2 regions of the Hathewaya histolytica genome follow, and region 1 is predicted to be linked to the other one. Evidence: a T-box and tRNA genes for the amino acid it is inferred to sense, from the RefSeq annotation. Region 1 holds a T-box; the other holds one or more tRNA genes.
The links. A T-box is a leader RNA that pairs with one kind of tRNA and senses whether it is charged. The one in region 1 lies ahead of asnS (asparagine--tRNA ligase), so its partner is inferred to be a tRNA-Asn.
Positions count from the first base shown of each region.

Region 1 (3,426 bases):
GCCTCAAGATGCTTTGGAATAACATTTTTAACTCTAACTTCCCCACCACATGCTGCTGCAGCTATCATATATGTCCCTGCTTCTATTTGATCTGGTATTACGCTATAATTACAACCCTTAAGTTCTTCAACTCCTGTAATTCTAATAACATCAGTACCAGCACCTTTTATATTGGCTCCCATGGAATTTAAATAATTAGCAACATCAACTACATGAGGTTCTTTTGCAGCGTTCTCTAAAGTTGTTATACCTTCCGCTAAAACTGCTGCCATCATTACATTAATAGTAGCACCTACACTTACGACATCAAAGTAAATGTTAGTACCTATAAGTCTATCTGCCTTTACTGTAACCGTACCATGAGATATGTCCACTTTAGCTCCAAGAGCTTTAAATCCCTTGATATGCTGATCTATTGGTCTTACCCCTATAGAACATCCCCCTGGAAGGTCAGCACTTGCTTCTTTAAATCTAGTAAGTAAACCTCCTAATATATAGTAAGAAGCTCTCATTCTTCTTACTTCTTCTGTATTAGCATTTACCGTATGGATTTCTGTACTATCTATAGTTACTGTATTTTTATTTCTTACAACTTTACATCCTAAACTCTCTAATATTTTCAAGCTACAAGCTGCATCTTCGATATCTGGAACATTTTCAATCACACAAATGCCTTTACTGGCAATTACAGATGAAGGTAAAATAGCTACTGCGGAGTTTTTCGCACCACTTATCTCAATTTCACCAAAAACCTTTTTACCTCCATGTATAACCAACTTCTCCATGTCACAACCATCCTTATCTAATAATATATTATATTAATTTTGTTCAATCTTCGTATTTATGTAAAATTAATCTTCTATCCTAAATAACTTATCATAAATTTTATTATATCATATAATCATTGATTTTTAACAAGGTTTTTAAAGGTTTTTTTACGAAATTTTAATTTAATTAATTTATGTATATCTATAAATTGCCAAAATCTTATTGTAATAATATTTTTTAATTTTACTGTTGAAATTATAGTTAAAAAACCTTATATTAGTTATTAAGTGAGCATACAAAATGTATTCATATTTGGAGGTCGCAATGAAATACCAATTAGTCGCTCTGTTCGATGATGAATCACATAATAAAATAGAGGGTATCCAAAGACAGATTTGCAAAAAATTTAAGTTATATAGGAGTAATCCTTCTATATATATACCTTTAAGTGTAGTTAGTAATCCTGATATGGAAAAGCTTGACCATGTTATCACCAAAATACTAGCTCCGTATAAAAAATATAAGGTTAATATTATGAATGGTTTATACGTTAACCCTGAAACAAAACAAGTCAATTTAGTTATTGATGAGAAAGGATATATGTCTAGAATTTGGAGAAATATAATAGATAATTTAGATCTTTATGGTTTTAAGCTAAGCCACATATCTTTTGAAAATTTAAATATAAATCTTCAAATACCCCTAGCAAATGCTAATTATAACATTAAAAAAATAGCAAATCAATCTGTAATTCCTGTAAAAAGGGAACTCTCAGCAGAAGAGCATCTTAATTTTGGGAAGATTGATCGAATAGAATTATGGAAAGTATCTAACAACAAAAGAGACATCTTAGTAAAAAGTTTTGAACTTAAAAATTTTTAATTCAAGTGTTGATTTTTATTTGTAAAAGTGGTTAAAATAGATATAATAGATATACATTTTAAAGACTATGAAGAGAAGAGTATATACGGAATGTAGTTATAGCGAACTGGGGATGGTGTAAGCTCAGTACGAAGTCCATATAGAAGAACATCTCAGAGTCACTAACCGAAATGCTATTGCAAAGTAGACTTAGTCGGATCCATGCCGTTACATTATGGACACTGTATTTGCAGTGATCGAGCGGAGATTTTCTCAACTTGGGTGGTACCACGGAAGTTACCTTTCGTCCCATAATATACAAGGTGTATTATGGGACGAAAGGTTTTTTATTTTGTACAATAAATTTTTATATAAATTAGGGAGGAATAAAAATGAAACCAGTATTAATAAAGACTCTTTATAGAGAAAAAGATATTTATCTAAACAAACAAGTAAAAATTTCTGGTTGGGTTAGAACAATAAGAGATTCTAAAGCTTTTGCATTCATGGAAATAAATGATGGAAGTTTCTTTAAAAATATTCAAGTAGTTATGGACGAAAATGCTTCAGGTTTTAAAGAAGCTGTTAAACTTTCAATAAGTTCTTCTGTATCTATTATAGGTACTTTAGTTGAAACTCCATCTGCAAAACAACCTTTTGAGATAAAAGCAGAAGAAATTATAGTAGAAGGTCTTTCTCATTCAGATTATCCTCTTCAAAAAAAGAGACATTCTCCTGAATACCTAAGAACTATAGCTCACTTAAGACCTAGAAGTAACCTTTTCTCAGCAGTATTTAGAATTCGTTCTTTAGCTGCTTATGCAATTCACAACTTCTTCTTTGAAAGAGGATTTGTATATGTACACACTCCATTAATAACTGGTAGTGATTGTGAAGGTGCAGGAGAAATGTTTAAGGTAACCACTCTTGATCTTCATAATATACCAAAAACAGAAGACGGAAAAATAGACTACTCTCAAGACTTCTTTGGTAAAGAGACTAATCTTACTGTAAGTGGTCAATTAGAGGGGGAAATATTTGCTCTGTCTCATAGAAATATATATACTTTTGGACCTACTTTTAGATCCGAAAACTCAAACACCACAAGGCATGCCAGCGAATTCTGGATGATAGAACCTGAAATGGCTTTTGCTGATCTTAATGATAACATGGATCTTGCTGAAGATATGGTTAAATATATAATTAGATTTGTACTTGAAAATGCTCCAGAAGAAATGGAATTCTTTAATAGCTTCGTAGATAAGGGATTATTAGAAAGATTAAATCTTGTTTTAAACTCTAACTTTGAAAGAGTGCCTTATACAGAAGCTGTGGAACTCTTAAAGCAATCAGGACAAAAATTTGAGTACCCAGTAGAGTGGGGTATAGACCTTCAAACTGAACATGAAAGATATTTAACAGAAAAGATATTTAATAAACCTGTATTCGTAACTAACTATCCAAAAGAGATAAAAGCCTTCTACATGAGAATGAATGAAGATAATAAAACTGTTGCAGCTATGGACTTATTAGTTCCTGGCATAGGGGAACTTATAGGTGGAAGCCAAAGAGAAGAAAGATTATCTGTATTAGAAAATAGATTAGAAGAATTAGGACTTAAAAAAGAAGATTATTGGTGGTATTTAGAGCTTAGAAAATACGGTGAGACTAAACACTCTGGATTTGGCCTAGGTTTTGAGAGAGCTATTATGTACTTAACTGGTGTAGGTAACATAAGAGACGTAATACCATTCCCAAGAACTCCTAAAAACGCTGAATTCTAATTTAAACTGAATG
Region 1 covers NZ_LR590481.1:2,639,705-2,643,130, forward strand. The annotation lists gene murA (UDP-N-acetylglucosamine 1-carboxyvinyltransferase) at 1-785, opposite strand, end outside; gene FGL08_RS12750 (hypothetical protein) at 1,093-1,650, shown strand; T-box leader at 1,709-1,944, shown strand; gene asnS (asparagine--tRNA ligase) at 2,022-3,413, shown strand.

Region 2 (3,426 bases), 2.6 Mb from region 1:
TGATATTCCGATACCGCCAAACTTCGTTTGACAAATGGGGTGACGTAGAAGGATAGGGTATGCACACTGTTGGAGTGTGTGTTCAAGCACTTAGGCAGGCTAAGCAGGCAAATCCGTTTAGTCAATGCTGAGGTGTTACGAGGAGCGATTTTTTTCGCGAAGTATCTGATTCCACGCTGCCAAGAAAAGCCTCTATGGAGAAATTTGGTGCCCGTACCGCAAACCGACACAGGTAGATGAGGAGAGAATCCTAAGGCCGGCGGAAGAATTGTTGTTAAGGAACTCGGCAAATTGACCCCGTAACTTCGGGAGAAGGGGTGCCTAGCGAAAGCTAGGCCGCAGTGAATAGGCCCAGGCAACTGTTTAACAAAAACACAGGTCTCTGCTAAAGCGTAAGCTGATGTATAGGGGCTGACGCCTGCCCGGTGCTGGAAGGTTAAGGGGATCTGTAAGCGTAAGCGAAGCAGTGAACTTAAGCCCCAGTAAACGGCGGCCGTAACTATAACGGTCCTAAGGTAGCGAAATTCCTTGTCGGGTAAGTTCCGACCCGCACGAATGGCGTAATGATCTGGGCACTGTCTCAACAACAAATCCGGTGAAATTGTAGTGCAAGTGAAGATGCTTGCTACCCGCAGTTGGACGGAAAGACCCCGTAGAGCTTTACTGTAGCTTAGCATTGAATTTCGGTATTGTCTGTACAGGATAGGTGGGAGACTTGGAAATACCTTCGTCAGGGGGTATGGAGTCATCCTTGGGATACCACCCTGACAGTACTGGAATTCTAACGAAAGGCCATGAATCTGGTCGTCGGACATTGTTAGGTGGGCAGTTTGACTGGGGCGGTCGCCTCCGAAAGTGTAACGGAGGCGCCCAAAGGTTCCCTCAGCGCGGTCGGAAATCGCGCGTAGAGTGCAAAGGCAGAAGGGAGCCTGACTGCGACACATACAAGTGGAGCAGGGACGAAAGTCGGGCTTAGTGATCCGGTGGTACCTCGTGGGAGGGCCATCGCTTAACGGATAAAAGCTACCTCGGGGATAACAGGCTGATCTCCCCCAAGAGTCCACATCGACGGGGAGGTTTGGCACCTCGATGTCGGCTCGTCGCATCCTGGAGCTGAAGTCGGTTCCAAGGGTTGGGCTGTTCGCCCATTAAAGCGGCACGCGAGCTGGGTTCAGAACGTCGTGAGACAGTTCGGTCCCTATCCGCTGCGGGCGCAGGAAATTTGAGAGGAGCTGTCCTTAGTACGAGAGGACCGGGATGGACTGACCTCTGGTGCACCAGTTGTCACGCCAGTGGCACAGCTGGGTAGCTATGTCGGGAAGGGATAAACACTGAAAGCATCTAAGTGTGAAGCCCACCTCAAGATTAGATTTCCCATGACGAAAGTCAGTAAGACTCCTTGAAGAACACAAGGTTGATAGGTGAGAGGTGTAAGCATGGTAACATGTGTAGCTGACTCATACTAATAAGTCGAGGACTTGACCAATATAGTTTTCATTGTGCAATTTTGAGAGAACGATCTCTCAATGTATACCGTCTAACAACAACATATCCGGTGGTAATGGCGTAAAGGTAACACTCCTTCCCATACCGAACAGGCAAGTTAAGCTTTACAGCGCTGATGGTACTGCAGGGGAAGCCCTGTGGGAGAGTAAGACACTGCCGGGTAAATATTATTCCGAAGTAGCTCAATGGTGGAGCACTCGGCTGTTAACCGATAGGTTGGAGGTTCGAATCCTCTCTTCGGAGCCAATATGGCTGGATAGCTCAGTCGGTAGAGCAGAGGACTGAAAATCCTCGTGTCCCTGGTTCGATTCCTGGTCTAGCCACCAAACCATCTTAAGTAATTAAGATGGTTTTTTTATATTTAATTTTAAGTGAATCATAAGTTTATTATAAAAAAGAAATCTCCTTAAAGTAGGTATAAAAGTATTTACTGTAACTACTTTAAGGAGGTATTTATCATATAGGATTTAACTGTTTTGCAAATAGAAAAGTATATGTTTTTTATTTAGATGGTGTTGGTGCTGGTACTAATAAAGTAGATGTATCACCTTTAGTTGCTTTTTCACTTAAAACTTTAGAAGATAGAGTTTTAAAATCATCGAAAGAGTGAGTAGCTCCAGATACACCGTCCACTTTTTCTACATCTTGTTTACTAACCAATCCTTCATTAAATTTTTTACTAAATTCTTCAGCACAGGTTTTCTTACCTTGCTCTTTCATCATTTTATTGTATCCTTCGTCCTTGCTCTTGAATTGACCTTTATCATTTACATAGTCAAAGTTTGAAGATGCTATTTTTCCATCTTTAATCTCGATTTCTATAAATGCTTTCCATTTTCTTTCATCAGCTTTATCATATTCAGCTTTATATTTACCATCTTTGTATTGAGATGTAGCAGCGGTTGATTTAGTATCATCCTTCTTAGGCTCAGTTTTACTTCCACAACCTGTAATTATTGATAAACTTATAGCTGTTGCTACTAATAAACTTAAGACTCTTTTCTTTGTCATAATGAAATCTCTCCTTTTAATAATAGATAGATAAAACTTTAACAAATATATACATATTAAGCTAATAATTATATATAAAGAATGCATATGATTACTACATATTTTCTTCATAAATTAAATATTATTAATGATAATATATCATTAAATAGAAGGTTTTTCAAATATAAATATTAATATATTAAATAAATTATTAGCAGCATGATTTATGTGTAAATAGCATTAATCCGTTAAATAATTATCATCATTTGAAAGTATAAAGGAAAAGCTTATGTATGATTAGAATTTATACATAAGCTTTTAGTTATCTACTCTGATATAAGTTTGTAATTTTCATTTGTTTTAGTAAAATTTCCTTTTAGTCCAGAAGTTAAATATATCTTGTTATCCTTAGTTATAAATATAGCATCTACACCATCATATTTTTCGATTATCTTTTTCCCTTCATTAAGGCCTTTAGAAAATATAAAAGTTGAAAGGGCATCACCATCTACAGATTTAGCACTCACTATACTTATGCCAGCTAGCTCATTATTATAAGGATACCCAGTAAATGGATTGAGTATATGATGATATCTAATACCATCTTTTTTAAAATATCTTTCATATATTCCAGAAGTAACTACGGATTTATTTTCAACACTTATTGATCCTACTATTTTTCCACGAGAGTTCTTAGGATCTTGAATACCAATTTTCCAAGGGTTATTGTTTTTCGGATTCCTACCTAAGGCAAATAGATTACCACCTAAATCAACTAAAGCAGATTTAACGTTATTTTCATTTAATATTTTTATTACCTCATCAGCAGTATATCCTTTAGCTATACCACCAAGGTCTATTATCATTCCTGGCTTCTTTAGATAAACGGAATGACTAGAATCATTTATTTCTAAATCTTTATAATTAATA
Region 2 covers NZ_LR590481.1:60,590-64,015, forward strand. The annotation lists rRNA gene FGL08_RS00315 (23S ribosomal RNA) at 1-1,486, shown strand, start outside; rRNA gene rrf (5S ribosomal RNA) at 1,552-1,668, shown strand; tRNA gene FGL08_RS00325 (tRNA-Asn) at 1,678-1,752, shown strand; tRNA gene FGL08_RS00330 (tRNA-Phe) at 1,757-1,832, shown strand; gene FGL08_RS00335 (FMN-binding protein) at 2,008-2,517, opposite strand; gene FGL08_RS00340 (FAD:protein FMN transferase) at 2,823-3,426, opposite strand, start outside.
Region 2: it has a tRNA-Asn gene. The T-box ahead of asnS (asparagine--tRNA ligase) is inferred to sense a tRNA for this amino acid. The anticodon was not compared.